Regions from separate parts of the Leptothrix mechoopdaensis genome, predicted to be linked through region 1. Evidence: predicted binding sites of a transcription regulator. Region 1 holds the regulator's gene; each other region holds the start of a gene.

Evidence for each region. The regulator FNR, encoded in region 1, switches genes on or off when oxygen is low (the NO sensors DNR and NnrR bind a similar motif). The targets are predictions, from matches to a motif close to TTGATNNNNATCAA.
Region 2: the regulator FNR is predicted to act here: its motif matches at 4,036-4,049, upstream of ACWA7K_RS05905 (MBL fold metallo-hydrolase RNA specificity domain-containing protein).
Region 3: the regulator FNR is predicted to act here: its motif matches at 4,344-4,357, upstream of nirK (copper-containing nitrite reductase).
Region 4: the regulator FNR is predicted to act here: its motif matches at 4,528-4,541, upstream of ACWA7K_RS18275 (iron-sulfur cluster assembly protein).

The regions. Positions count from the first base shown of each region.
Region 1 is NZ_CM132699.1:1,077,994-1,085,465, forward strand. It holds gene ccoP (cytochrome-c oxidase, cbb3-type subunit III) at 1-664, shown strand, start outside; gene ccoG (cytochrome c oxidase accessory protein CcoG) at 734-2,176, shown strand; gene ACWA7K_RS04870 (hypothetical protein) at 2,209-2,520, shown strand; gene ACWA7K_RS04875 (hypothetical protein) at 2,544-2,894, shown strand; gene fnr (fumarate/nitrate reduction transcriptional regulator Fnr) at 2,973-3,719, opposite strand; gene hemN (oxygen-independent coproporphyrinogen III oxidase) at 3,960-5,354, shown strand; gene ACWA7K_RS04890 (urease accessory protein UreH domain-containing protein) at 5,440-6,204, shown strand; gene icd (NADP-dependent isocitrate dehydrogenase) at 6,347-7,472, shown strand, end outside.
Region 2 is NZ_CM132699.1:1,292,932-1,300,403, forward strand. It holds gene ACWA7K_RS05885 (YchJ family protein) at 1-62, opposite strand, end outside; gene yaaA (peroxide stress protein YaaA) at 174-959, shown strand; gene ACWA7K_RS05895 (2OG-Fe(II) oxygenase) at 1,033-1,899, shown strand; gene ACWA7K_RS05900 (hypothetical protein) at 1,979-2,539, shown strand; gene ACWA7K_RS05905 (MBL fold metallo-hydrolase RNA specificity domain-containing protein) at 2,542-3,924, opposite strand; gene ACWA7K_RS05910 (GNAT family N-acetyltransferase) at 4,217-4,825, shown strand; gene ACWA7K_RS05915 (DEAD/DEAH box helicase) at 4,895-6,364, opposite strand; gene ACWA7K_RS05920 (ammonium transporter) at 6,785-7,472, shown strand, end outside.
Region 3 is NZ_CM132699.1:2,897,725-2,905,196, reverse strand. It holds gene ACWA7K_RS12610 (nitric-oxide reductase large subunit) at 1-2,220, shown strand, start outside; gene ACWA7K_RS12605 (Rrf2 family transcriptional regulator) at 2,225-2,710, shown strand; gene ACWA7K_RS12600 (metal-sulfur cluster assembly factor) at 2,752-3,111, shown strand; gene ACWA7K_RS12595 (hypothetical protein) at 3,115-4,131, shown strand; gene nirK (copper-containing nitrite reductase) at 4,496-5,947, shown strand; gene ACWA7K_RS12585 (formylglycine-generating enzyme family protein) at 5,950-6,792, shown strand; gene ACWA7K_RS12580 (SCO family protein) at 6,815-7,432, shown strand.
Region 4 is NZ_CM132699.1:4,200,039-4,207,510, forward strand. It holds gene ACWA7K_RS18260 (glutathione S-transferase family protein) at 1-602, opposite strand, end outside; gene ACWA7K_RS18265 (DUF2127 domain-containing protein) at 781-1,239, shown strand; gene ACWA7K_RS18270 (adenosylcobalamin-dependent ribonucleoside-diphosphate reductase) at 1,337-4,393, opposite strand; gene ACWA7K_RS18275 (iron-sulfur cluster assembly protein) at 4,607-5,032, shown strand; gene ACWA7K_RS18280 (iron-sulfur cluster assembly protein) at 5,115-5,468, shown strand; gene asd (archaetidylserine decarboxylase) at 5,545-6,405, shown strand; gene ACWA7K_RS18290 (oxidoreductase-like domain-containing protein) at 6,425-6,637, shown strand; gene ACWA7K_RS18295 (bifunctional acetate--CoA ligase family protein/GNAT family N-acetyltransferase) at 6,656-7,472, opposite strand, start outside.

The DNA of each region.
Region 1 (7,472 bases):
TGCCGACCAGCTCCAGAAGGAGCAGGACAAGGCGAAGGAAGCCCTGTCGAAGGTCTATGCGCAGTTCAAGGACCAGCCGGTCGAGGCACTGGCCGCGAACCCGCAGGCCCAGGGCATCGGCGAGCGCCTGTTCGTCAACAACTGCGCCGGTTGCCACGGCTCCGACGGTCGCGGCAGCAAGGGCTTTCCGAACCTCGCCGACGGCGATTGGCTCGGTGGCGACGGTGGTCTGGACTACATCGCCAAGACCATCGCCGAAGGCCGTCAGGGCATGATGCCGCCGATGGCGGCGGCGGTCGGCACGCCCGAGGACGTCAAGAACGTCGCCAACTACGTGCTGAGCCTGTCGGGCAGCCCGCACAACAACATCGCCGCCCAGCTGGGCAAGGCCAAGTTCGGTGTCTGCGCGGCCTGCCACGGCCCCGAAGGCAAGGGCACGCCGGCGATGGGTGCGCCCAACCTGACCGACAAGGTCTGGCTGCATGGTTGGGGCGAGGACGCCATCGTCGCGATGGTCACCAACGGCAAGACCAACGTGATGCCGCAGCACGCCTCGCGCCTGACGCCCGATCAGATCCGCGTGCTGGCCGCCTATGTCTGGAGCCTGTCGCACAAGGGCCCGAAGACCGCGCTGGCCGACACGCCGGTCACCCCGCGTCAGTGATGCACTGACCCCGCGCCCGGTCGCCGTCTTCGGTGCCTGGGCGCGTTCCGTTGATCGACCACCGCCTGCATGACCGACCACCCCGCGCCCGCCCCGACGAACCCCGAACTGCCGGTCAAGATGGTCTCCTTGTACGAGAAGACCCGGAAGATCTATCCGAAGGCCGTCACCGGCCTGTTCGTCAAGTGGCGCTGGCTGCTGGTCTGGCTGACCCAGGTCGTCTTCTACGGGCTGCCGTGGCTGAGCTGGAACGACCGCCAGGCGGTGTTGTTCGACCTCGGCTCGCGGCGCTTCTACATCTTCGGTCTGGTGCTCTATCCGCAGGACTTCATCTACCTGACGGGCATCCTGATCGTCTCGGCCTACGCGCTGTTCCTGTTCACCGCGCTGGCCGGCCGGCTGTGGTGCGGCTATGCCTGCCCGCAGACCGTCTACACCGAGATCTTCCTGTGGTTCGAGAAGAAGTTCGAGGGTGACCGCGCCGCGCGCATGAAGCTCGATGCCGGTCCGTGGACCGGCGAGAAGTGGCTGCGCAAGGGCGGCAAGCAGCTCGCCTGGATCACCTTCGCGCTGTGGACCGGCTTCACCTTCGTCGGCTACTTCACCCCCGTGCGCGAACTCGCCGTGTCGGCCGTGACGCTCGGCTTCGGCCCTTGGGAATGGTTCTGGGTGCTGTTCTACGGTTTCGCCACCTACGGCAATGCCGGCTACATGCGCGAGCAGGTCTGCAAGTACATGTGCCCGTACGCGCGCTTCCAGAGCGCGATGTTCGACCGCGACACGCTCATCATCACCTACGACGCCGCACGCGGCGAACCGCGTGGCTCGCGCAGCAAGAAGGCCGATCCGAAGACGCTGGGCCTGGGTGCCTGCGTCGACTGCAACCTGTGCGTGCAGGTCTGCCCCACCGGCATCGACATCCGCAAGGGCCTGCAGTACGAGTGCATCGGCTGCGCCGCCTGCGTCGACGTCTGCGACGGCGTGATGGACAAGATGGGCTACGAGCGCGGCCTCGTGCGCTACACGACCGAGAACGGCCTCGAAGCCGGCTGGACCCGCGCGCAGATGTGGCGCCGGGCGCTGCGGCCGCGCGTGCTGGTCTACACCGCCATCCTGTTCCTGATCGTGGCCGCGCTGGGCATCAGCCTGGCGCTGCGCTCCCCGTTCAAGGTCGACGTGGTGCGCGACCGGGCCTCGCTGGCGCGGCTGGTCGACGATGGCGCGATCGAGAACATCTACCGCCTGCAGATCATGAACACGACCGAGTCGACGCAGACCTATCGCGTCGACGCCGGCGGGATCGAGGGCCTGTCGGCCGCCATCGACGGCGAGCTGCGGGTCGGTCCGGCCGAGGCCCGCTGGATCACCGTTGCCGTCCGGCTCGATGCGCTGCAAGCCCAGCGGGCCGGCAGCGGCAGCCACCCGATCCACTTCGACATCCAGCGCCTGCCCGACGGCGCCGGCGCGCCGGTCAGCCTGCGCGAGAAGTCCACCTTCCTCGTGCCGCGCTGAAACGCGTCGCACCGAACACCCGGAGAACACCGATGTCCCAAGCCCATGCCCCCGCCGCGCCTGCCCTTGCCCCTGTCGCCACCCGCAGCGCGCGTCGCGTCTGGTGGCGCGAGCCGATGATGTGGCTGGTGCTGGGCGGTCCGGCCATCGTGGTCGCGGCCAGCTTCGTGACGCTGGCCATCGCGATCACGCATCCGGATCCGGTGCTCGACACGCGCGCCAGCAGCGTCGCCGCCGACGATGTCGAGAACGGCGCCCACACCGGTGACCACGCCGGCAACCTGCCGGCGATGCAGGCCCGCAACCACGCGGCGACCGGCGGCAAGCCCGAAGGCGTCAAGTGAGCGGGTCGGCCGGTTCCCGTCCGATGCCCGACCGGGGCGAGGACAGCGACTTCGACAGCTCCGAGCTGGCCGCGCCCGACGACGTGCGCGCCGCGCCGGTCGCCCTGACCGGCTTCGGCCGCCGCGCGCTCGCAGTGCTGTGGCCGGCCTTCCTGATGGCCGGCGTGCTCGAGATGCTGGTCTTCGCCTTCGTCGACCCGCAGGCGCTGCACTGGCTCGGCGGCGCCCCGGTCGACATGGACCGCAAGGCCGTCTACTCGATCGCCTTCTTCCTGTTCTGGGTCGTGCTGGGCCTGTCCGGCGCCATCACCCAGCTGCTGCTGCGCGAGCCCGCCACCGACGGCGACCTCGCGACCCGACGGCGCTTCCCCTGAATCGCGCCAGCCCCGTGGCAGACGTGAAAACGGCGACCCGAAGGTCGCCGTCGTCGTCTTGGGGCAGGGTGCTTCAGCTCAACAGGCGGCGCCGTTGACGACGCGTTGCAGGGCGTCCTGGTCGAGGATCCGGATGTCGCGCTGCTTCACTTCGAGGATGCCCTCGTCCTGGAACTTCGAGAAGGTCCGGCTGACCGTCTCCAGCTTCAGGCCCAGGTAGCTGCCGATCTCCTCGCGCGTCATGCGCAGGACCAGCGCCGAAGCCGAAAAGCCGCGCGCCTGCAGGCGCTGCGTCAGGTTGAGCAGGAAGGCGGCCAGGCGCTCTTCGGCCCGCATGCTGCCCAGCAGCAGCATGACGCCGTGGTCGCGCACGATCTCGCGGCTCATGATCTTGTGGAACTGGTGCTGCAGCAGCGTGAACTCGCGCGACAGGTGTTCGAGCTGGCCGTACGGGATCATGCAGACCTGCGAGTCCTCCAGCGCGACGGCGTCGCAGGAATGGCGGTCGTTGCTGATGCCGTCCAGGCCGATCAGCTCGCCGGCCATCTGGAAGCCGGTGACCTGCTCGCGGCCGTCCGAGGCTGACACGACGGTCTTGAAGAAGCCGGTGCGCACGGCGTACAGCGCGGCGAAGTCGTCGCCGGCGTGGAACAGGCTCTCGCCACGCTTGACGCTGCGACGGGTGCTGATGATGTTGTCCAGCGAGACCAGCTCGTCCTCGGACAGGCCCACGGGCAGGCACAGCTCGCGCAGGTTGCAGGCCGAGCACGCCACCTTCAGCGCATTGAGCGGGGACGACGGGGTGGCGGTAGCTTCGTGGATCATGGTCCGGTTCCTGTTCGGTGGCGGAGGCGCCACAGTATGCACGCCCCCGCACACTGGCTTGGGTTTTGATGCGTGTCGCGATCAGGGGATTCTTGACCCGGCCCTCCGCACGCGGCTTGAGGCAGGTCAAGTCCGGACGGCGGATGCGCGGCACAGTGGGACGCCATGCACACCATGACTTCCGGTCCGCTGGCTGCCGAGGCGGCTGCCACGTCCAACCCGTTCCACGGAGATGCCGACATGCCCCAGCCCCCTGCGCTGAGCGACGACCTGCTGCGGCGCATGGACCGGCCGGGCCCGCGCTACACGTCCTACCCGACGGCCGACCGCTTCGTCGAGGCCTACACCGCCGAACACTACCGCCAGGCGCTGGCCCAGCGCGCCAGCGGCGCCATCGGCGCGGCCGGCGGCCCGCTGTCGCTGTACGTGCACGTGCCGTTCTGCGAGTCGGTCTGCTACTACTGCGCCTGCAACAAGATCGTCACCAAGGACCACGGCCGCGCGTCGGCCTACATCGACGCGCTGGCGCACGAGGCCTCGCTGGTCACCGACGTGCTCGGCCGCGGCCATTCGGTCACGCAGCTGCATTTCGGTGGCGGCACGCCGACATTCCTCGACGACGGCGAGCTCGACCGCCTGATGGGCATCCTGCGCCGCCACTTCACGATCGAGCCGCGCGGCGAGTATTCGATCGAGATCGACCCGCGCACCGTCACCCGCGCGCGCCTGAAGCACCTGGCCGACCTCGGCTTCAACCGCCTGTCCTATGGCGTGCAGGACTTCGACGGCGAGGTCCAGAAGGCCGTTCACCGGATCCAGCCCTACGAGCAGGTCGAGGCGCTGATGAACGATGCCCGCGATCTGGGCTTCCAGTCCATCAACGTCGACCTGATCTACGGCCTGCCGCGCCAGACGCCCGAGAGCTACGCCCGCACGATCCGCCAGGTCGCCACATTGCGCCCGGACCGCATCGCGATGTACGGCTACGCACACCTGCCGCAGCGTTTCAAGCCGCAGCGCCGCATCGTCTCCGAGGAACTGCCGACCGGCGCGCAGCGCATCGGCATGCTGTCGCAGGCCATCAGCGGCTTCATCGCGCACGGCTACCAGTACATCGGCATGGACCACTTCGCGCTGCCCGAGGATTCGCTCGCGCAGGCCAAGCGCCAGGGCCGTCTGCACCGCAACTTCCAGGGCTACAGCACCCAGGCCGACTGCGACCTGATCGCGCTGGGCGTCTCGGCCATCGGCCGCGTCGGTGCCAGCTACAGCCAGAACGCCAAGACGCTGGACGAGTACTACGACGCCCTGAACCGCAACGAGCTGCCGATCGTGCGCGGCCTGTCGCTGACCCGCGACGACCTGGTCCGGCGCGCCGTGATCATGGCCATCATGTGCCACGGCCGGCTGAGCTACGAGTCGGTCTCGCTGGCCCACCTGATCGACGTCAGAAGCTACTTCGGCGCGGAACTGGAGGCCGTCGAAGGGCTGGCCGAGGACGGCCTCGTCACCATCGATGCCGACGGCTTCGAGCTGACCGCCCTGGGCTGGTACTTCGTGCGCTCGGTGGCGATGGTGTTCGACAAGCACCTGCGTGCCGACCTGTCGCGCGAACGCTTCTCGCGCGTGATCTGACGACCCGGGTCCTTCAAGCCGCCAGGCCATCACGCGGTCTGGGCGGTCTGGACGGCCTGACGCCTGCTCGCCCGACAATCTCCCGATGAGCCTGACCCTCGCCGCTTCCGCCGCCCTGATGGGCCTGGCCGGCTCGCTGCACTGCGCCGGCATGTGCAGCGCGGCCTGCACCGCCGTGGCCGGGCGCTGCACCCCGGACCGGCCGGGGCAGGGCACCACGGCGGTGCTGGCCGGCCGGCTGATCGCCTACGCGGCGGCCGGCGCGCTGGTTGCCACGGCGGCGGCCGGGCTGCGCTGGCTGGGCGAAGGGGTCGGCTGGCTGCGGCCGGTCTGGTCCGCCCTGCAACTGGCGCTGCTGGTGCTCGGCCTGTGGCTGCTGGTGCGTGGGCGCATGCCGGCGGCGGTGCAGGGCTGGATCGAGTCGCTCGGCCAGCCGCGTTCGCCCGAACAGGTCGGCGACGGCGGCTGGCAGCGCATCCGCATCCAGCGACGTCTGCCCGGCGGGCTGAAGGCCGGCGCGCTCGGCCTGCTCTGGCCCGTCATCCCATGCGGCCTGCTGCACGGCGCGCTGCTGGTGGCCTCGATGGCATCGGGTCCGCTGGCCGGTGCCGGCGTCATGGCCGCCTTCGCGCTGGCCAGCAGCGTCGGCCTGGTCGCCGGTCCGGCGTTGTGGTTCCGGCTGCGGCCGCTGCTGGCGCGGGGTCGTGACGAGGGGCATGACGCGGGCGGCGCGGCAGTCGACGATGGCGGCGCCCTGGCGCTGCGCCTGGCCGGCGCCATGCTGGTTGCCAGCGTCGGCTGGACACTCGGCCACGGCCTGCTCGAACCGCTGCAGGCCTGGTGCGCCTGAGCCGGTCGGGCACACGGCTTGCACGCAGGGCGCACGCGCATCGTCGCCGGGGCCACAGGCTGTCAAGTCCACGACAGAGTGCCTGCCCTAGAATCGCTTTCCCCTGAGAAATCACCCTACCGAATCACACGGAGTCGGCCACATGTACCAACACATCCAGGTGCCCGCCGGGGGCCAGAAGATCACCGTCAACGCTGACTTCTCGCTCAACGTCCCCAGCAATCCCATCATTCCCTACATCGAGGGTGACGGCACCGGTTTCGACATCACGCCCGTCATGCTCAAGGTGGTCGACGCCGCCGTCGCCAAGGCCTACGGCGGCGCGCGCAAGATCCACTGGATGGAGATCTACGCCGGCGAGAAGGCCACCAAGGTCTACGGCCCGGACGTGTGGCTGCCCGCCGAATCGCTCGAGGTGCTCAAGGAGTACGTCGTGTCGATCAAGGGCCCGCTGACCACCCCCGTCGGTGGCGGCATCCGCTCGCTGAACGTCGCGCTGCGCCAGGAACTCGACCTCTACGTCTGCCTGCGCCCGGTGCAGTACTTCAAGGGCGTGCCTTCGCCCGTGAAGGAACCCGAGAAGATCAACATGGTCATCTTCCGCGAGAACTCGGAAGACATCTACGCCGGCGTCGAATGGGAAGCCGAGAGCGAGAAGGCCAAGAAGGTCATCAAGTTCCTGATCGAGGAAATGGGCGTCAAGAAGATCCGTTTCCCCGACACCTCCGGCATCGGCGTCAAGCCGGTCTCGCGCGAGGGCACCGAGCGCCTTGTGCGCAAGGCCATCCAGTACGCGATCGACAACGACAAGCCCAACGTGACCATCGTGCACAAGGGCAACATCATGAAGTTCACCGAAGGTGGCTTCCGTGACTGGTCGTATGCCCTGGCCCAGCGCGAGTTCGGCGCCGAGCTGATCGACGGCGGCCCGTGGTGCAAGTTCAAGAACCCGAAGACGGGCCGCGAGATCATCGTCAAGGACTCCATCGCCGACGCCTTCCTGCAGCAGATCCTGCTGCGCCCGGCCGAGTACAGCGTGATCGCCACGCTGAACCTCAACGGCGACTACATCTCCGACGCGCTGGCCGCCCAGGTCGGTGGCATCGGCATCGCCCCGGGTGCCAACCTGTCCGACTCGGTCGCCTGCTTCGAAGCCACCCACGGCACCGCGCCGAAGTACGCCGGCAAGGACTACGTCAACCCCGGCTCCGAGATCCTCTCGGCCGAGATGATGCTGCGCCACATGGGCTGGACCGAAGCCGCCGACC
Region 2 (7,472 bases), 210 kb from region 1:
GTGCCGAGGTCGCAAGGGCAAGGAGCCTGGTCGGCGGGGCTGGCAGGGGCCGGGTTCTTCATCTGGCGGTGCTCGGTGGCGGGGCTGAGTGGGGGGTGTCGTGCGGCGGTTCCGGCCGCGGAGCATAGTGCGCGGCGCCCGATAATCCGCGCCGTTCCAGACCCCCCGACACCATGCTGTTCGTCCTCTCGCCCGCCAAGTCGCTCGACTACGAGACCCCCACCCGCGTCAGCGCCACCGAGCCGCGCTACGTGGCCGAGGCAGCCGAGCTGATCGGCATCCTGCGCCAGCGCAGCCCCGCCGAGATCGCCGAGCTGATGGACCTCTCGGACACGCTGGCCACGCTCAACGTGGCCCGCTACGGTGCCTGGCAACCGGCGTCCGACCGCCGCAACAGCAAGCCTGCCGTGCTGGCCTTCAACGGCGATGTCTACGACGGCCTGGATGCCCGCAGCCTGGGCGCCGCCGACCTGCGCTGGGCCCAGTCGCATGTGCTGATCCTGTCGGGCCTGTACGGCCTGCTGCGCCCGCTCGACGCGTTGCAGCCCTACCGCCTGGAGATGGGCACGCGGCTGGCGAATCCGCGTGGCAAGGACCTCTACGACTGGTGGGGCGACACGATCTCGCTGGACCTGGCCGAGCGCCTGGCCGGCGAGCGTTCGCCGGTGCTGGTCAACCTGGCCTCGCAGGAGTACTTCAAGGCCGTGCGCCGACCGGTGCTGCAGGCCGCCGGCCCGGTCCGCGTGGTCGACTGCGTGTTCGAGGACTGGAAGGACGGCGACTACAAGATCATCAGCTTCCACGCCAAGCGCGCCCGCGGGCTGATGGCGCGTTACGCGATCACGAAGCGCGTCCAGCGCGTCAGCCAGCTGCTGGCCTTCGACCTGGGGGGCTATGTCCATGCGCCCGAGGTGTCCGGACCGGACCGGCTGGTGTTCCGGCGTCGGCAGGAAGGTTGATCAGGTGACAACTCGTCGCATTCCTGGGCGCGGCGACCAGCGCCGCCGCGATGCCCGACGCGACAATCCCTCGATGAGCACGACGACCATGACCCGCCAGACCGCCACCCCCGAACTGCGCCAGTGGATCATCGAGCAGGCCCGCGCCGGACATGGCCCGGAGGTCGTCCTGGCGTCGATGCGCGAAGCCGGCTGGCAGGAAGACGTCGCCGTCGCGGCGCTCGAGGAGACGCTCAGCGACTACCTGGCCGAGCAGGGCGTGGCGGTCGACCTGCCGCCGGGCTCGGTGGTGCCGGAGCCGGCCCTGGAAGGCTCGCCCGTCCACCTTGACCTGCCCGACCGCCGCGTCACCGTGCTGACGCAGATGCGCCTGCCGCGCGTGGTGGTGTTCGGCGGTTTCCTGTCCGACGAGGAATGCGACGCGCTGGTCGCGCTGGCCGATCCGCGCCTGGCCCGCTCCGAGACGGTCGACAACGACACCGGCGGCAGCGAGGTCAACGAGGCCCGCACCAGCGAGGGCATGTTCTTCGGCCGCGGCGAGAGCGAACTGATCACCCGCATCGAGGCCCGCATCGCGGCGCTGCTCGACTGGCCGGTCGAGAACGGCGAGGGCGTGCAGGTGCTGCACTACCGCCCGGGCGCCGAATACAAGCCGCACTACGACTACTTCGACCCGGCCCAGCCGGGCACGCCCACCATCCTCAAGCGCGGCGGCCAGCGGGTCGGCACGCTGGTGATGTACCTGAACACGCCGACCCGCGGCGGCGCGACGACCTTCCCGGACGTCGCACTCGAAGTCGCGCCGATCAAGGGCAACGCCGTCTTCTTCAGCTACGACCGCGCCCACCCGGTCACCCGCACGCTGCATGGCGGCGCGCCGGTGCTCGAGGGCGAGAAGTGGGTTGCCACCAAGTGGCTGCGCCAGGGCCGGTTCGACTGATTTCCCCGCTTCGCTGCTGAGCCGTCCTCCCCCGCTTCCCCGAACCATTCCAACGATTCCCCGAGACAGGACCTGACCGATGACCCGCTCCTCCGCCACGCTCGCCCTGCTGCTGGCCACGCTGCTGACCGCCACCGCCGCCACGGCGCAGACCGGCACCACGACCATCGTGCTGCCGACTCCGGTGCCGGCCCAGCCGACGGCCGCGCCGGTGGCACCCGCCGCCGCGCTGGGCGAGATGCCGGCCGCGTCGCAAGCTGCTGCGACGTCGAAGTCGTCGCGCGCCGCAGAGAAGGCCGAGAAGGCCGACAAGGCGGCCGCGCGCAAGGAGCACGCCCAGAAGGACCACACGCAGAAGGACCACACCCAGAAGGCCGCGACCGCCAAGGCCGACAAGGCCGACAAGGCCGACAAGGCCGCCGCCCGCAAGGCCAAGGCTGAAGCGGGTGCCGGCAAGGTTGCGCAGAAGGCCGGCAAGACCGTCAAGGCCGACAAGGCGGTGAAGGTCGGCAAGGCCGAGAAGGCGGCGGCAGCGAAGGCCGAAAAACGGGCCGAAAAGCGGGCCGAACGCAAGGCCGCCCAGGCTGCGGCGGCCAAGGCCCAACGCAAGCCGCTGCAGGACGACGGCTCGCGCCCCTGACGTCAGCCGTCGACGGCCACCGCCAGCGGCACCGTCTCGCCCGGGCGCGGCACCCGCGCCGGCCAGCCCAGTTCGCGCGTGATGCGCAGCCTCAGCGCATCGGCCGCCGCCGGTTCGCCGTGTACCACCAGCACCTGCTGGGGAACCCCGGGCAACTGCCGCATCCAGTCGATCAGTCCGGTCGCGTCGGCATGGCCCGACATGCCGCGCAGGTGATGCACCTCGGCGCGCACCGGCACGATCTGGCCCATCACCTTGATCTCGCGCGCGCCGTCGACCAGCCGGCCGCCCCGGCTGCCGGCCACCTGGTAGCCGGGGAAGACGATGCTGTGGCGTGGCTCCGGGGCCATCGCCGCCAGATGGGTCAGCACCCGGCCGCCGGTGGCCATCCCGCTCGACGACAGGATCACCGCCGGCCCCTTGCGGCGCGCCAGCCGGCGTGAATCGGCCGCGTCCTCGACGGCGGTGACGCCCTCGCACAGCGTGCGCAATTCCGCCTGCGACAGGCGCATCAGCCGGGCGTGGGCCAGGTGGATGCGCGTGGCGGCCTGCGCCATCGGGCTGTCGAGGTAGATCGGCAGCGACGCCGGGATCTCGCCACTGCGGCGCAGGCGCTGCAGCAGCAGCATCAGCGCCTGGGCGCGTCCGACCGCGAAGGTCGGCATCAGCACGCTGCCGCCGCGTCCGGCGGTCTCGCGCACGATCGCGCCAAGGCGGGCCTGCTGGTCGACGTCGTCGTGCAGCCGGTCGCCGTAGGTGCTTTCGACCAGCAACAGGTCGGGCGAGTCGGGCACGGTCTGTGGCGCGCGCATCAGCAGGTCGTCGACACGGCCGACGTCGCCCGAGAACACCAGCGTGTGCAGGCGGTCGCGCAGCGTCACCGAACAGGCGCCGAGCAGGTGGCCGGCCGGCGTCAGGCGGGCGGTCAGGCCACTGGCGGGGGTGAACTCCTTGCCCGGCGTGATCGGCCGCATCAGCTCGATCGCCCGGGCCGCATCGCGCCGGGTGTAGAGCGGCCGGGCCGGCAGGTGGCGCGACCAGCCGCCGCGGTTGGCGCGCCGCGCGTCCTCTTCCTGCAGGTGCGCCGAATCGAGCAGCAGCACCTCGGCCAGGTCGCGCGTGGCCGGACTGCACCAGATGCGGCCGCGAAAACCCTCGCGCACCAGCGCCGGCAGCCAGCCGCTGTGGTCGAGGTGGGCGTGGCTGAGGATGACCGCGTCCAGCGCGACCGGCGCGATGCCCAGGGGCAGCCAGTTGCGTTCCCGCAGCGGTTTCCAGCCCTGGAACAGGCCGCAGTCCAGCAACACGCTGGCGCCGTCGGCACCCCGCACCAGGTGGCGAGAACCGGTCACGCAATCGGCGGCGCCGAGGATCTGCACCTGCATGGTCTGCTCCTGTCGGGACGGGGTGACATGGAGCATCGCCGACGCTGCGCGGGTGCGCCAGACGGGTCTGCCGCTCTCTTGATCTGGCCTAAATCACGCCGATTGATTTGCTTGCCACAGATCAAGTCCCTTTGGACAAGTCATTGACAAAGATGAACGAAAGCCAACACCGTGGGAAAAGCCCCCAGTCGGCGGACTGGTGTAACAAGACGCTAGCTGACATGATCGGGTCATTGCAGTTGTGAACAATCGCACAAAGTTCAGCAGTGCAATCCCCCATTTGGAGGTATTCATGGCAGCGCTTCCGGCCTTTTCCGACACCGGCTTGCCCGCCCCTGGCGCGGCGGTGCGGGTGCGGGCGGCCCGGATCAGGGACTGGTCGCGCCTGCAGGGCCTGATCGCCCAGGTCTTCCCCGATGTCGACGAGGCCACCATCGGCCACTGGCTCTGCGACGAGCGCCACAAGCTGGCCGTCGCGTTCACCGCGATGGGCCTGGTCGGCCTGGTCCGGATGCAGGTCCATCCGGGTGAACGGATCACCGAGGTATCCGCCCTGGGCGTCCTGCCGGCTGCGCGCGGCCAGGGTGTCGCCCGTGCGTTGATGAACTATTGTGAAGAGGTCGCCTGTGCTTGCGGGGCGCCGAGTCTGGAGCTGGAGTTGCCGGCAGAAGCTCGCGACACGCAAGCCTTTTTTCAGCATCTGGGTTATGTGACCCAGAAGCGCGCGGATCGTCGCCCCCAGTCGGGTGACGTCCGCTGGGTCCGCCGAGCCCCCTTGCCGACGTGGCCGGACTGGGAACTGCGCCGCGAACACGCCCCGCGCGTGCCGCCGGCCACCCTGCAGCGGCTGGCGGTGCGGGCGCTCTACGGCGCCTGGGTCGGCACCGCCCGATCGCACTGAACGGCTCCAGCGCCGCCAAAAGCAAAGACGCCCCGAGGGGCGTCTTTTTCATGGTCAGGCGACGAAGGCTCAGCGCGTCGGCTTCGGGCGGTTCAGCGCAGCCGGTGCGCTGCCACGCGGCCCGTTCGAACCGGGGCCACGGCCTTGGGCGGGGCGACCACCACCGCCACCACCATTGCCGCCACCACCACCACCCGAGCCCTGCGGCCGGGCGCCGGCCTGCGCCGGACGGCCCTGGCTGCCCTGGCCACCACCGCCAGCCGGGCGCGCCGCCGGACGGCCACCACCACCACCACCGCCACCGCCACCACCGCCCGACGGGCCGCCACCGCGCCGCTGCGGTCCGCCGTTCAGCGTCCGGCGGCCGATCTGGATCGGCTCGGGGCGCTCGCCCGGATCGGGCTCGTAGCCCTTGACGGTCTCGCTCGGGATGCTGCGCTTGATCAGCTTCTCGATGTCGGCCAGGAAGCCTTCCTCGTCGACGCAGACCAGCGACAGCGCCTCACCCTGCGCGCCGGCCCGGCCGGTGCGGCCGATGCGGTGCACGTAGTCCTCGGGGACGTTGGGCAGCTCGTAGTTGATGACGTGCGGCAGCTGGTCGATGTCGATGCCGCGCGCCGCGATGTCGGTGGCCACCAGCACCGTCAGGTCACCGGTCTTGAACTCGGCCAGCGCCTTGGTGCGCGCGCCCTGGCTCTTGTTGCCGTGGATCGCCATCGCGCTGATGCCGGCCTTGTTCAGGAACTCGCACAGGCGGTTGGCGCCGTGTTTCATCCGCGTGAAGACCAGCACCTGGTGCCAGTTCTGGCTCTGGATCAGGTGGGCCAGCAGGTCCTTCTTGCGCTCGCGACCGACGCGGATGACGCGCTGGGCGATCGTCTCGGCGGTGGTGTTGCGGCGAGCGACCTCGATGACCTGGGGCTTGTTCAGCAGCCGGTCGGCCAAGGCCTTGATCTCGTCGCTGAAGGTGGCCGAGAAGAGCAGGCTCTGCTTCTTCGCCGGCACGATCGCCAGCACCTTCTTGATGTCGTGGATGAAGCCCATGTCGAGCATGCGGTCGGCTTCGTCGAGCACGAAGAACTGGACCTGGCCCAGGTCCAGCGTGCCTTGCTGGTGGTGGTCCAGCAGGCGGCCCGGCGTGGCGACGAGGATGTCGACGCCACGGCGCAGACGGTCGACCTGCGGGCCCATGCCGACACCGCCGAACATGACCATGCTGCTGAGCTGCAGGTACTTGCCGTAGGTGCGCACGCTTTCCTCGACCTGGGCGGCGAGTTCGCGGGTGGGGGTCAGGATCAGCGCGCGGATGGCCGGGCGGCCGTTGCGGTTCTTGACCGGCTCGCCGGCGGCAAGCTGGTGCAGCAGGGGCAGGGTGAAACCGGCGGTCTTGCCGGTGCCGGTCTGCGCACCGGCCAGCAGGTCACCACCGGCCAGCACGGCGGGGATCGCCTGGCGCTGGATGGGGGTGGGCGTCTCGTAGCCTTCCTCGCGCACGGCGCGCAGGATGGGCTGGGCCAGGCCCAGGTCGTCAAAACTCATGGAGGGATGGTTGCCCGCTCGGTGGCGGGGCGACGGGCTGCAGGCTTCCAAGGCGGAAGCGCCAGTCGTGGAGCCCATCGGTGCAGGAAGGTCGGAGGTGACCGACGCGGCCAGACTGGAGTGGCTGCATCTGGACGGGATTGTAGGCGCTGGCGGGTTGCGCTTGATGCGCTGCAGCATCGAATCCCGAGCGAGAGCCTCCGGGCCGCTTTCGTGTGAACTGAAATGGTGCGTGAAGCCTGAATTGGTGCGGCGCGCCGGCTTGTCTGCCGTCTGATGGTGCATGCCCTGACGTTGCCGGACGACCTGCACCTTGACGCAGCGCGAGGCACCGACATGGGTACGGTGCTTGCTATGTTGGTGCGCTTTGCGGCCCGCCGGCCGTGCGGCTTCCCACCGACCGACACAGACAAGATCGCCATGACATCCAATCCCCCGGGCGCCGACGCGCTCTTCATCCTGCTGGGCGCCATCATGGTGCTGGCCATGCACGCGGGCTTCGCGTTCCTGGAGCTGGGCACGGTGCGCCAGAAGAACCAGGTCAATGCACTGGTCAAGATCCTGGTCGACTTCGCGGTCTCGACCATCGCCTATTTCTTCGTCGGCTACACGGTGGCCTACGGCATCGACTTCTTCACCGGCGCCGACACGCTGGCACAGAAGAACGGCTACGAGCTGGTCAAGTTCTTCTTCCTGCTGACCTTTGCGGCGGCCATCCCGGCGATCGTCTCGGGCGGCATTGCCGAACGCGCCCGCTTCGGCCCGCAGCTGGTGGCGACCGCGCTGATCGTGGCCTTCATCTACCCGCTGTCCGAAGGCGTCGCCTGGAACCGCCACTTCGGCCTGCAGGACTGGCTGGCCGCGACCTTCGGTGCCGACTTCCACGACTTCGCCGGCAGCGTCATCGTGCATGCCGTCGGGGGCTGGATCGGCCTGGCCGCCGTGCTGCTGCTGGGCGCGCGGTCCAACCGCTACCGCAAGGACGGCGCGATGAGCGCACATCCGCCGTCGAGCATCCCCTTCCTGGCCCTGGGCGCGTGGATCCTGACGGTCGGCTGGTTCGGCTTCAACGTCATGAGCGCCCAGACGCTGGACAAGATGTCCGGTC
Region 3 (7,472 bases), 1.8 Mb from region 1:
GGAGCCCTCGGCTTCATCGGCTACCAGATCTACCTCAGCGCACCCCCGATCCCCAACGCCGTCGTCACCGCCGACGGCCGCACCCTCTACACCGGCGAGCAGATCCAGGCGGGCCAGCAGGCCTGGCTGTCGGCCGGCGGCCAGCAGCTCGGCACGGTCTGGGGCCACGGCAGCTATGTCGCGCCCGACTGGTCGGCCGACTGGCTGCACCGCGAGGCGCTGGCGCTGCAGGCGATCCGCACGCAGCAGCAGACGACCACGCTGGGCGAACCGACGACGGCCGAGCGCGCCGCCATCGCCGCCACGCTGCGCGAGGAGATGCGCCGCAACACCTACGACGCCGCGCGCGGCACGCTGACCGTCAGCGCCGAGCGGGCCCGCGCGATCGAGCAGACCGCCGCCCACTTCGAGGCCCTGTTCGGCGACGCGCCGGCGCTGGCCGCATTGCGCGAGCAGTACGCGATGCCGGGCGACACCTTGCCCGAGGCGGCCGATCGGCATGCGCTGGGCGCCTTCTTCTTCTGGACCGCCTGGGCGGCCAGCACCGACCGGCCGGGCGAGAGCGGTCTCTCGTACACCAGCAACTGGCCGCATGAGCCGCTGGTGGGCAACACGCTGTCGGGCACGGCGGCGATGTGGTCGATGGTCAGCATCGTGCTGCTGGTCGCCGGCATCGGCGCGATGCTGTGGTTCCACGGCAGCGCCCGCCACGAGGCCGATCCCGAACTGCCGAAGGCCGACCCGTTCCTGGGTGTCGTCGCGACGCCGTCGATGCTGGCCACCCGCAAGTACTTCTACGCCGTCATCGGCCTGATCCTGCTGCAGGTCGGCATGGGCGCCATCACCGCCCACTACGCCGTCGAGGGCGAGGCCTTCTTCGGCATCCCGCTGGCGCAGGTCCTGCCCTATGTCGTCAGCCGCACGGTCCACACGCAGGTGGGCGTGTTCTGGATCGCCACCGCCTGGCTGGCCACCGGCCTGTACATCGCGCCGCTGCTGTCGGGGCGCGAGCCGAAGTTCCAGAAGCTCGGCGTGGACCTGCTGTTCTGGGCCCTGATTGCCATCGTCGTCGGCTCGACCGCGACCGGCTGGCTCGGCACGCTGCAGCACCGGGGCGTCGACTTCGCCTTCTGGATCGGCAACCAGGGCCTCGAATACACCAGCATGGGCCGCCTCTGGCAGCTGCTGCTGTTCGTCGGCCTGCTGTTCTGGCTGACGCTGCTGGGCCGTGCGCTGTGGCCGGCGCTGACCACGCCGTCGGAGACCCGCGGCCTGATCGCGATGGTCTTCCTGTCGGCCACCTGCATCGGCGGCTTCTACGCCAGCAGCCTGATGTGGGGCCAGCACACCCACTACTCGATGATCGAGTACTGGCGCTGGTGGCTGGTCCACCTGTGGGTCGAAGGCTTCTTCGAGGTCTTCGCCACCGCCGTCGTCGCGCTGATCTTCACCCGCCTCGGGCTGGTGCGCGCGGCCAGCGCCAACCGCGCCATCGTCGCCGAGACCATCGTCTTCCTGTTCGGCGGCATCCTGGGCACGCTGCACCACCTGTACTTCACCGGCACGCCGACCTCGGTGATCGCGGTGGGGGCGGTGTTCTCGGCACTCGAGGTGGTGCCGCTGGCCATGATCGGCCTGGAAGCCCTGCAGACGCTGCGCCGCAGCCAGGGCGCGGCGTGGCTGGCGGCCTATCGCTGGCCGATCCTGTGTTTCGTCGCCGTGGGCTTCTGGAACACCGTCGGCGCCGGCGTGCTCGGCTTCGCGATCAACCCGCCGGCCTCGCTGTACTACGTCCAGGGCCTGAACATGACGCCCGCCCACGGCCATGCCGCGCTGTTCGGCGTCTACGGCATGCTGGGCATCGGCCTGATGCTGTTCTGCCTGCGCGGCCTGTACGCTCGCCACCTGCACGCCGACGGCCTGCTCAAGCCCGCCTTCTGGGGCCTGAACATCGGCCTGGCGATGATGGTCTTCCTGTCGCTGCTGCCCGCCGGCATCTACCAGGCCTGGGCCAGCGTCAGCGAAGGCATGTGGTTCGCACGCTCGCCCGCGATCGTGCATTCGAAGGTGATGGAGGCGCTGGTGTGGCTGCGTGTGCCGGGCGACATCGTGTTCGCCATCGGTGCCGTGCTGCTGGCGGCCTATGCCTTCAGGCTCCTGAGACGGCCGACAGGCCAGCCCGAGACCGGCCGGGCAGCGACGCCGGTGGTGCAACGCTAGGACCATGAAACTCACCGCCTTCACCGACTACAGCCTGCGTGTGCTCATCTTCCTGGGCACCGACCCGGGACGTCGGGCGACGATCGCGGAGGTCGCCTCGACCTTCGGCATCTCCGAACATCACCTGACCAAGGTGGTGCATTTCCTCGGGGTGCAGGGCTGGCTGGCCAACGTGCGCGGCAAGGGCGGTGGGATGGAACTGGCGATGGAGACGCGCCACGTGGTCATCGGCCGCGTGGTGCGGGCCACCGAAGGCGAGGCCCTGCCGGCCGAATGCTTCGGCGTCGACACGCAGGACTGCTGCATCCTGCGCGCCTGCCGCCTGCGCGGCGTGCTGCGCGAGGCGGTCGACGCGTTCTACGCGGTGCTCGACCGCTACACGCTGGAAGACCTGGTCCGCAACCGCGAGCTGCTGGCGCCGCTGCTGCAGCTGGTGCCGGTCGCCCAGCCCGAGGTGGCGACCCGGTCACGGCGCCCGACCCGAACCTGACACGCCCCCGCGCCCGTGCGGCGGGCTGGAGCCTGCCCGCCATGAGCGATCCCGTCTTTCCCTGGCAAGGTCCGACCGACCTGCAGGACGCCGTCGTCCGCGCGCTGCGCCGCGTGGTCGACCCGGAACTGGCCCTGTCGATCGTCGACCTGGGGCTGGTGTGCGGTGTCGTCATCGACGAGGAGACCGATGCCACCACGGGCGCAGGCCGCCCGCGACTGCGGCTGTCGATCACGATGACCTCGGCCGCCTGCCCGGTCGCCGACGTGATCCTCGATGAGGTCGAGTCGGCGCTGGACCGGGTGCTGCCCGAGGCCTGGCGCATCCAGGTCGAGCAGGTCCGGGAACCCGCCTGGACGCCCGAGCGCATGAGCGCCTCGGCGCGCCGCTTCATGGGCTGAGCGATGACCACGCCTGCTCCGGACCTGCCGACGCGACCGCCGCGCGGGCCTGTCACCCTTGCCCGTGTCGTGACGCTGGTCATGTTGGCGCTGGTCGCCGGGTCGCTGCTGTGCGCTGTCCTGGGCGGTCTGCTGCGGGCCGGCCTGGGCTGGCCTTGGCTGCAGGACCCGCACCTGATCGGCCCGGCCGCCGCCGCCCATGCGCAGCTGATGCTGCCGGGCTGGCTGGGCATGGTCATCTCGATCGAACGGGCCGTCGCCGTGCGACGCCGCTGGGCCTGGGCCGCGCCGCTGGGTGCCGGGCTGGGAAGTGCCGCGCTGCTGGCCGGCTGGCCGCTGCCGGCGGCCCTGCTGGGCGTCGGGGCGGCGGCGGTCGCGGTGGCCGTGCAGGTCGTCGTGCTGCGACGCCAGCGGGCCGGTCACACCTGGCTGCTGCTGGCGGCGACGCTGGCGTGGCTGGCGGGCAGTTCGCTCGTGTTGATCGGCCTTCTCGTCGTCCGTCTTGTCGATCCGCGTGCGGCCGTGCCCGGGCTCGACGTCGCGGCGGCGCTGCCGTGGTGGTTCCTGCTGCCGGTGCTGACCATCGCCGCCGAACGGCTGGAGATGACCCGCCTCACGCGCCGGCACGACCTCGCGCAGCCGGTGCTGCTGGCAATCGTGGCCGTGCTGGCGATGGGCGCTGCAGCGGCGGCCATCGAGCCGGCCGGGCCGCTGGGCGGGGTGCTCTACGGCCTGGGCCTGATCGCGCTGGCGCTCTGGCTGTTCACCTTCGACATCGCCCGCCGCACGCTGTTCGCGCACGGGCTGGCGCGCTACATGGCCGTCAGCCTGCTGGCCGGCTACGCCTGGCTGGCGCTGGCCGGACTGGGCTGGATGGGCCTGGCGCTGGGTTGCCCCGGGCGTGACCTGGCGCTGCACGCGCTGGGCCTGGGCTTCATCGTCAGCATGGTGATGGGGCATGCACCGGTGATCCTGCCGGCGGTCGCGCGGGTGAAGCTGCAGGTTGGATGGTGGTTCTAACTGCCGCTGCTGGCGCTGCACGCCTCGCTCGCGCTGAGGCTGTTCGGCGGCATCGCCGACCTGCCGCTGCGGCGCTGGGGCGCGGCCCTCAATGCGGCCGCGCTGCTGCTGTTCCTGCTCGTGTTGATCGGCTCTGCGCTGGCCTGGCGATGCGGGGCCGCTCGATCGGCCGAGAACGGCCGCGAAGGGCGTCCTGTTCGACGGCTGCGCGTTTGACCTGTCTCAAGTCGGCGTGGTGATGCGCTTCCAATAATGCTGCACATGAAATGCACCTTATAGGTGTTGTCGACCCACCTCACAGGAGTCAAACGTGGTCCGCAGAATCAACCAGATCCTTGCCAGCGCCGTCACCGCCGCCGGCCTGATGTTGGGCTTGGCCGCCGCGCCGATCGAGGCGCTGGCCGCCGCGCCGGTCCAGAAGTCGACCGGCGACTTCGGCCCGCCGCAGGGCGCGCCGATCCGTGCGGTGCTGACCAGCCCGCCGTTCGTGCCGCCGCCGATCACGCGCAAGACGCCGGCCAAGGTGATCGTCGAGCTGGAGGTGGTCGAGAAGGAGATGCAGATCTCCGAAGGCGTGTCCTACACCTTCTGGACCTTCGGCGGCACGGTGCCCGGCAGCTTCATCCGCGTGCGCCAGGGCGACACGGTCGAGTTCCACCTGAAGAACCATCCCGGCAGCAAGATGCCGCACAACATCGACCTGCACGGCGTGACCGGCCCGGGCGGCGGTGCGGCGTCGAGCTTCACGGCCCCGGGCCATGAATCGCAGTTCTCCTTCAAGGCGCTCAACGAGGGCATCTACGTCTACCACTGCGCCACCGCGCCGGTCGGGATGCACGTGGCCAACGGCATGTACGGCCTGATCCTGGTCGAGCCGCCCGAGGGCATGCCCAAGGTCGACCATGAGTACTACGTGATGCAGGGCGACTTCTACACGACCGGCAAGTACCGCGAGAAGGGCCAGCAGCCCTTCGACATGGAGAAGGCCATCGCCGAGCAGCCGACCTATGTGCTGTTCAACGGCGCCGAGGGCGCGCTGACGGGCGACAAGGCCATCACCGCCAAGACCGGCGAGACGGTGCGCCTGTTCGTCGGCAATGGCGGGCCGAACCTGGTGTCGAGCTTCCACGTCATCGGCGCGATCTTCGACAAGGTGCGCTACGAGGGCGGCAGCAACGTCCAGCGCAACGTGCAGACCACGCTGATCCCGGCCGGCGGTGCGGCGGTGGTCGAGTTCAAGACCAAGGTGCCGGGCAGCTACGTGCTGGTCGACCACTCGATCTTCCGGGCCTTCAACAAGGGCGCGCTGGCGATCCTCAAGGTCAACGGGCCGGAGGACAAGAGCATCTACTCGGGCAAGGAACTGGACTCGGTCTACCTCGGTGACCGCTCGCAGCCCAACCTGAACGCGGTGACGACGGCCACGCAGGCCGCCGCCAGCGGCAAGCTGACGATCGAGGACCAGATCAAGGCCGGCCAGGCGCTGTTCGCCGGCACCTGCTCGGTCTGCCACCAGGCCAACGGCAACGGCCTGCCCGGCGTGTTCCCGCCGCTGACGAAGAGCGACTACCTCGCGGCCGATCCGCAGCGTGCCATCTCGGTCGTGCTGCATGGCCTGTCGGGCAAGGTGACGGTCAACGGCAGCGAATACAACTCGGTCATGCCGCCGATGAACCAGCTCAACGACGACGAGGTCGCCAACATCCTCAGCTACGTGATGAACAGCTTCGGCAATGGCGGCGGGCGCATCAGCGTCGACGACGTCAGGAAGGTCCGCGCCAGCAAGCCGGTCGCGGCCACCACGTCGGGACATTGACGATGAACCGCACCGGCAGGTGGCTCGCCCCGCTTCTCGCCCCGCTGCTCGCCCCGCTGCTCGCCCCGCTGCTGGCTGCGGCGGCCGGCGCGGCACGGGCGGGCGGTGAGGAGGATGCCGCCTACGTGACCGTCCCGGCCGGCACGCTCGCCAGCGTGCTGGCCACCGACGCGGACCGCACGCCGCAGCCGATGCCGGCCTATGCGATGCGCGTCACGCCGGTCACGCGCGGCGAGTTCAGCCGCTTCGTGCAGGACCACCCGCAGTGGCAGCGCGGCCGCATCGCCCGCACCTACGCCGATGCCGGCTATCTGCAGGGCTGGCGTTCGGCACTGCAGCCGGCACCGGCCGATGACACGCTCGATGCGCGGCGCCCGGTCACGCAGGTCAGCTGGTTCGCGGCCCAGGCCTATTGCGAGCACGAGAGCGAAGGCGGCCGCCTGCCGACCTGGGCCGAATGGGAGTACGCCGCCGCGTCCGACGCGACCCGGCGCGATGCCCGCGACGACCCGGCCTGGCTGGCCCGCATCCTCGGCTGGTACGCACGGCCGGCGACCGCCGCCTTGCCGGTCGTGGGCGGCGAGGCCGATGTCTACGGGGTCCGCGACCTGCACGGCCTGGTCTGGGAATGGGTCGACGACTTCAACGCGCTGCTGGTCGACGCCGACAGCCGCTCCGGTGACGACCCCGACAAGCTCAAGTTCTGCGGTGCCGGCGCGATCAACCTGCAGGACCGCCAGAACTACGCCGTGCTGATGCGCATCGCGCTGCTGTCGTCGCTGAAGGCATCGGACAGCACCGGCAGCCTCGGCTTTCGCTGCGTGCGCCCGGTGACGTTGCCCTGAACCCGAATCTCCGGAGCACACCATGACTATCCCGATCTCGACGTTCGCCCGGCGCCTGGCCCTGCTGCTGGCCCTGTTCATGCCGCTGCTGTCCGCCCACGCCGCATCGGCCGCGAACCCCGTGGCCATCGACCTTCCCGGCGATTCGGTCTATCAGCTCGACCTCGTGCTGACCGGCCAGGACGGCCGCTCGCAGCCGTGGGGCCACCAGCGCGGCCAGCCGATGCTGGTCAGCATGTTCTACACCTCGTGCCAGTACGTCTGCCCGATGCTGATCGAGGCGCTGGCCGACACCCGCGCGAAGCTCTCGCCCGAGGATCGCGCGCGCCTGCCGGTCACCATCGTCAGCTTCGATCCGGCACGTGACAGCGTGGCCGCGTTGCAGCGCACGGCCGAGCAGCGCCGGCTCGACCCTGCCGTCTGGACGCTGGCCCGCACCGATGCGCGCAGCGTGCGCCGGCTGGCCGCCGCGCTGGGCATCCAGTACCGTGCCTTGCCCGATGGCGAGTTCAACCACAGCACGGTGCTGCTGCTGCTCGATGCCGACGGCCGCATCGCCGCGCGCTCGAACCGGCTGGGCAGTGCCGACCCGGCCTTCGTGCAGGCGGCGACCCGTCTGCTGCAGGCGACGTCACGGTGAACCCGTAGCGGTGCGGCGATGGTCTGGCCGTATGCTTCGG
Region 4 (7,472 bases), 1.9 Mb from region 1:
TGGTTGATCTGGTGGGCGCGCTGCGCGGCCGGGCGGGACTGGCAGCGGGCGACGTAGGCCTCGAAGGCCGGGCGCTTGTCGATCGTGCCGAACATCAGGCCCCAGCCCAGGCTGGAGCCGACGTAGACATCGGCCGCCGTGAAGCGGTCGCCGCAGAGGAAGGGCCCGGTCGAGACCGCGCCCTCGAGCGTCGCCAGCGTGCGGTCGCGCGAGCCGAAGCCGACCATGCCGTTGCGGCCCTCGGGCACCTGCCAGCCCAGCGTGTGGGCGACGGTCGCCTGCTCCAGCGGGCCGGCCGCGAAGAACAGCCAGCGCAGGTAGGGCGCACGTTCGCGGCTCGCCGGATCGGGCGCCAGGCCGGCCTGCGGGAACCGGTCGGCCAGGTAGGCGCAGATCGCGGCGGCCTCGGTCACGACCGCATCCCCATCGCGCAGCGCCGGCACCTTGCCCATCGGGTTGATGGCGAGGTAGGCCGGATCCTTCATCGCCGGCCCGTAGTCGAGCCAGACGGTGGTGTAGGGCTGGCCGACCTCTTCGAGCATCCAGTGCGCGATGCGGCCGCGCGACTGGGGGTTGGTGTAGTAGACGAGTTCGCTCGACATGGCAGGCCTCCGTTGGGGACGAAGGTGGACGCTAGCGCAGACCACGCCGCTTGTCGGCCCCGGGCAAGTCCGGAAACCGGTGGCCGGCCGGGTTGCAGCTGAAACACGCGGTCATCGCGGCGAAGCCGGGCCGACATGCGGGAACGCGAGCATCGACGCGTCGGAAGAGGAGATCCGCATGGTCCGTGCCGCCACACACCTGCGCGCCATCGCTGGCCTGGAGGCCTTCAAGGGCCTGCTCGCGCTCGGACTGCTGACGGCGCTGGTTCGCCTGCCGGCCGCAGAACTGGGCCGGGGCATGGTGCAGATCACCGGCCTGCTGGGCCTGCATCCGGTCGACCCGACCCTGACGCCCGTCCCCTTCGTGTCGACCACGTCGCTGACGCTGCTGGTGGCTGCCTACGCCAGCATCCGCCTGCTGGAGGCCTGGGGCCTGTGGCGCGAACGACGCTGGGGCGTCTGGCTGGGCGCCACCTCCGGCGCGATCTACCTGCCGGTCGAGCTCGGCCACATCCTGCGCGGGCCGGGCTGGCTGAACGTGTCGGTGCTGACCTTCAACGTCGCGCTGGTCGGCTACCTCATGTGGCGGTTGTGGCGACAGGAACGCGCCACGCCATCGCTGCTACGAGCCGCCTGAGTAATCCCAGCCCCCGCCGTGGAGCCGGCTTCGCCGGTCCACCAGCGGGCGGCCCCCACGGGGGGTAGCGAGCGCCAGCGAGCTTGGGGGCTCACGATCACCCGCAGGCGCCGACGTAGCCGCAGCTGGTGCAGAAGTCGCAGCCGTCCTTGTGGATCATCGTGGCGTTGCCGCACTCGGGGCAGGGCTTGCCGGCGATGACCTTGCGGGCGGTCGAGCCGGTCGGCGCGGTGTCGGCATCGGCCTCGCTGGCCTGGACGGCGGCAACCGGGGCGGCCAGGACGCCCATCGCGCTGACGGGCTCGCCTTCCTCGGTCAGCACGCCCAGCATTGCGTAGCGGTGGATGACCAGGCGGGCGACGTAGGCGACCGTGCTGGGCCAGACCTGCTGGCGCTTCTGGCCGGGCACCGGGGCCATGAAGTGGCCGAGCGGCTCGCCGACGTTGAGCAGCTTGCGCAGCTTCATGCCGACCCAGGCCGGGTCGATCACGCGCATGTCCAGCGACAGCAGGCGCGCCAGGCCGTCGAGCGCGCGCGGGTAGTTGCCAGCGAAGCCGATCGCGCAGGGGCGGGTGACGTGGCTGCCGTCCGGGCCGGGCAGGGTGACTTCCTTGAGCGTGAGGGTGAACTCCTCGCCGGTGGCCGGGTTGTGGATGTCGACCGCCCAGGCCAGCGTGCCTTGCGTGCCGGTGCGCGGTTCCTCGCGGCTGAACATGGCCGCCAGGACCGGCGACGGGCCGCCTTCCTGCAGTGCGCCGAGCTGCTCGCAGCGCCAGCGGATGACGGCGGCGGTGGCGGCGACAACGCCGGGGAAGAGCTTCTTCTCGCCGGTCGGCGGGAAGGGCATCTCGAAGGCACGTTCCTCGGCGACGGTGGCCAGCGCGTCAAGCTTGAGCTTGAGCCAGCTGGCGTCATTGGCCCGCATGTCCAGCGACAAGGTCTTGGCCAGCGCGGCCAGGCCACGCGGCTGCTCGGCGCCGTTGACCCAGACCTCGAAGGGCACGTTGCGCTCGAACAGGCCGGCGTCCGGTCCGGCGGCGGCCGGGAGTTCGCCGACGAACAGCGCGAAGTCGCCGTGCGGGTGCTGGATCATGAAGCTCCAGGCCGGGTTGCCGCCGCTCATCTCGGGCCGGCTGGGCCAGCGCAGGCTGGCCATCACCGGCTGCGGCAGGCGGTCCAGGCGCAGGCGCTGGTTGGCGCCGGACGGCGTGGTCTCGGCGACGGTCAGCGGCGCCGGTGCGGCCTCGGCGGCAGGCGTGGCCGGCGCAGCGGCCGGCGTCGGCTCGACGCTCAGGACGGCACCCAGCACGCTGTTCGGGCGATAGGTCGCCAGGCCCTTCAGGCCCGACTTCCAGGCCGCCATGTAGAGGCCCTGGAAGTCCTCGTAGGGGTAGTCGGCCGGGACGTTGACGGTCTTGCTGATGGAGGTGTCGACGCAGGGGGCGACCGCCGCAACCATCATCTCGTGGGCCTCGGCGCTCATCTCCAGCGCGGTCACGAAGGCCGGGCCCATCGGCGCGTCGACGCCCTTGAGGTGGCGGTGCAGGCGCCAGGCGTGGTCCTCGACGCTGTATTCCTTGAAGCTGCCGTCGGCCTCGCGCTTGCGGCGGGTGTAGGTCCAGCTGAAGGGCGGCTCGATGCCGTTGGACGCGTTGTCGGCGAAGGCCAGGCTGATGGTGCCGGTCGGCGCGATCGACAGCAGGTGCGAGTTGCGCAGGCCGTGCGCGCGGATGCGGTCCTTGACGGCGGCCGGCAGGCGCGAGGCGAAGCTGCCGCGGCTCAGGTACAGGTCGGCGTTGAACAGCGGGAAGGCACCGCGTTCGACGGCCAGGTCGACCGAGGCGTTGTAGGCCGCGTCGCGCATGACCTCGCTGATGTGGCGCGCCATGTCGCGCGCGGCCGGCGTGTCGTAGCGCAGGCCCAGCATGATCAGCGTGTCGCCCAGGCCGGTGAAGCCCAGACCGACGCGGCGCTTGTTGGCCGCTTCCTGCTGCTGCGCCGGCAGCGGCCAGACGGTGGCGTCCAGCACGTTGTCGAGCATGCGGGTGGCGACGGCGCAGACCTCGCTGAAGCCGGCCTCGTCGAAGCCGGCGTCGGCCTCGAACGGGCGGGTCACGAAGTGGGTCAGGTCGACCGAGCCCAGGCAGCAGCAGCCATAGGACGGCAGCGGCTGTTCGGCGCAGGGGTTGGTGGCGGCGATGGTCTCGCAGTAGCCGAGGTTGTTGTCCTGGTTGATGCGGTCCAGGAACAGCACGCCCGGCTCGGCATGGTCGTAGGTCGACCGCATGATCTGGTCCCACAGGTCACGCGCGGGGACCTCGCGGTAGACCCACAGGCCGTCGGTGCGCTGGCGGGCGCCGGCCGCCTTCTGCTTCGGGCCGGGCTCGGCCTTGTGGACCAGCTCGATCGGGCCGTCGGACTCGACCGCCTGCATGAACGCATCGGTCACGCCGACCGAGATGTTGAAGTTGCGCAGGTCGCCCTGGTCCTTGGCGTGGATGAAGGTCTCGATGTCCGGGTGGTCGCAGCGCAGCACGCCCATCTGGGCGCCGCGACGGCTGCCGGCCGATTCGACCGTCTCGCAGCTGCGGTCGAACACGCGCATGTAGCTGACCGGGCCGGAGGCATGGCTCTCGGTCGAGCCGACCCAGGCACCTTGCGGGCGGATGCGCGAGAAGTCGTAGCCGACGCCGCCACCGCGCCGCATCGTCTCGGCGGCTTCGGTCAGGGCGGTGTAGATGCCCGGGAAGCCGTCCTCGGGTTCGGCGATCGAGTCGCCGACGGGCTGGACGAAGCAGTTGATCAGCGTCGCGCTGAGCGTCGTGCCGGCGGCCGAGGCGATCCGGCCGGCGGGGACGAAACCGCGTTCCTGGGCGGCCAGGAACTTCGCGGCCCAGGCCTCGCGCTGCTCGGGCGCCTCGACGGCGGCCAGCGCGGCGGCGACGCGACGGCGCACGTCGGCGATGGTCTTCTCGTCGCCCTTGGCGTACTTTTCCTGCAGCACCTCGGTGCTGATGGCCTGGGCCGGCAGGTTGGCGCGGCTGGGGGCCTCGGCGGTGCTGGCGGCGGCCCGGCGGGGGCTCGCGGCGCGGCTCGGGGAGGTCGTGGCGTCGCTGTCGAACAGCGACAGGTCCTGGCGATTCGGGTCGGACATGGAGGGGTCTCCGTGGATCAGGGGCGGAGGATAGTGCGGACGCCCGGGCTCGCCCAGACCCGGGCGAGCCGATGCGCGCTGGATCAGATCGGGCGCATTCCGGTCCCTTGACAGACGCCGCACGACCACCCCGGTTGACCCGCCTCAAGCCCCTCGGACGCGGCCGTCCGATAGTCGACCGGACCTTGATTCCTGCAGGGCAGGAGGCCCGTCATGTCGCTGTCCACCCTCGATCCCTACCCGCCGATGAGCTGCCCCTGGAGCCGCTCGACCGACGCCGCGCGCAGCCCCGACCTGCCCGCCGACGCCGACCTGCGCCTGGCCGGGCCGACGGGGCCGCTGCTGCGCGCGCTGGACGCGCTGCGCGGCGTGCGCGACCCGTTGCTCGACGCCGACATCGTCGCGCTGGGGCTGGTCGAGTCGCTGCGGATCGAGGACGGCGAGGTGCGCCTGTGCCTGGTCGGCGTCGGCCCCGACTGCCCCTTGAGCGACTTCGCCGCCGACCGGGCCCTGCGAGCGCTGCAGGCGGCGTTGCCCGACACCGACATCTACATCCAGCACGACCCCTGGCTCGAGTGGACGCCGGCGCGCGCCAGCCGATCGCTCGACGGCGCGTTGGCCGTGTGGCAACGCGGCTGAATCGGTCGACAGTCACGCCTGGACGTGCCAAGCTTGACATCACTCAAATCGGTAGGCCCCGAACGGGCGCAGCATCTCACCCATGGACACACGCGGCGGTACGACGATCTGGATCCAGGCGGTGCGCGCCCCGAATGCCGAGCTGCGGCTGGCAGGCCCGCAGGACCAGCTCGATGCGGTGCTGGCCGCCCTGCGCGAGGTGCGTGAACTGCGCGAGCCGCTCGACATCGTCAGCAGCGGCCGGGTCCAGGCGATCGAGATTGCCGACGGCGAGGCGACGCTGACGCTGCGCATGGGCCAGGGCCTGTGTGACGACGCCCACGCGCTGGCCGAACAGGCCTTCGACGCCTTGCGCGGCGCACTCCCCGACACCGACCTCTACCTGTGCCACGACCGCCCGATGGGCTGTGCCGGACGGGCATCGAGCGGCGGCTGACCCCCTGCCGGCAGCGCCTTTGGAGCAAGGTGGCGCCGATACACTGCGGCCCGTTTGTCCACCACCGGTGCCCGCCGTGTCCGATCGCCTCGCCGTCCTGCCGCAGTACCTCCTGCCGAAACAAGCCCTCACGGCACTCGCCGGACGCTTCGCCTCGGCCCGCGCCGGCGGCCTGACCACCTGGGTGATCCGGCGATTCGTGGCGCGCTACGGCGTCAACATGGCCGAGGCGGCCGACCCCGAAATCGGTCACTACGCGACCTTCAACGACTTCTTCACCCGCGCGCTGAAGCCCGGTGCGCGGCCGCTGGCCGAGGCCGACCTGATCTGCCCGGTCGACGGCGCCATCAGCCAGTTCGGCCGCCTGACGGGCGATGCCGGCGACCAGGTCTTCCAGGCCAAGGGTCACCAGTACAGCACCACCGCGCTGCTCGGCGGCGACCCGTTCCAGGCCCTGCCGTTCGCCGGCGGCCACTTCGCCACGCTCTACCTGAGCCCGCGCGACTACCACCGCATCCACATGCCCTGCGACGGTCGGCTGACGCGCATGACGCACGTGCCCGGCGCGCTGTTCTCGGTCAACCCGACGACCGCGCGCGGCGTGCCCGGCCTGTTCGCGCGCAACGAGCGCGTGGTCTGCTTCTTCGAGGGCCCGCACGGTCCGTTCGTGCTGGTGCTGGTCGGCGCGACCATCGTCGGCAGCATGGCCACGGTCTGGCACGGCATGGTCAACCCGCCGCGCCCGGGGCACATCCGCAGCTGGACCTATGGCGAGCAGCCCGGCCAGGTGGTGGTGCTGAAGAAGGGCGAGGAGATGGGCCGCTTCCTGCTCGGCTCGACCGTCGTGATGCTGTTCCCGGCCGGCCCGCTGCGCTTCAACCCCGAGTGGGCGCCGGCCCGCGCGATCCGCCTCGGCGAGGCGATGGCCAGCGTCTGAGCGTCAGGGTGTGACACGCATGGACCGACACCTTCCAGCCAGCCTTGAAGGCCCGGCCGACGACCCTCGCCCGGTCGAGCCCGAACCCCTGCCCGAAGGCGTCTGCTGCGACAGCGGCTGCGACCCTTGCGTGCAGGACACCTGGCGGGCCGACTGGCTGGCCTGGAAGGCGGCGCTGAAGGCCTGGGAAGGCCGTCAGGCGGCGCGTGTCATCCCGATCCGGCCGGACTGAGCCGGCGCCGCGTCAACGTCAGAGCGGCTTGCTGACCAGCTTGAACTCCGGATCCTCCGGGAACGGCGCGACGCTGAAGCCCAGGCCGCGCATCAGCCGCAGCATGTTGGGGTTGTTGGCCAGCACCAGGCCGTCGATCTCCGACAGCCCGCGGCTGCGCGCCACCTCGATGATGCTGAGCATCAGACGCGACCCCAGGCCCTGGCCCTTGTAGGCGTCCGACACCACCAGCGAGAACTCGCAGCTGGTCTGGTCCGGGTTGGTGATGTAGCGCGACACGCCGATGATCTGGCGCACCTCGCGCACGCCGCCCTCGACGCCGTCGTCGGGGATCTTGTCGACGTGCACCGCCACCAGCGCCATCTCGCGGTCGTAGTCGATCAGCGTGTAGCGCGCCAGCATGCGCGCCGGCAGCTCGTGCATCGCGCTGGCGAAGCGGAAGTAGCGGCTCTCCTCCGACAGGTTGCGGGTGAAGTCCTGCAGCATGTCGGCGTCGTCGGGCCGGATCGGCCGGATCGTGTAGAGGTCGCCGCCCTTCATCGGCCACTCGCGTTCCTGGCTGGCCGGGTAGGGCAGGATGGCCAGGTGGTCGTAGCCGTGCATCGCGCTGGCGGTGTGCTCGATGACGATGCGCGCGTCGACCGCGACCACGCCGTCCTCGTCGACGATCAGCGGGTTGATGTCCATCTCGCGCAGCTGCGGCAGTGCGCAGACCATCTCCGAGACCCGCAGCAGCACCTGCTCGATCGCCTCCAGCTGGACCGCCGGCAGGCCGCGCCAGGCGCCCAGCATCTCGGCGATGCGCGAGCGCTCGATCAGCCGGTGGGCCAGGAAC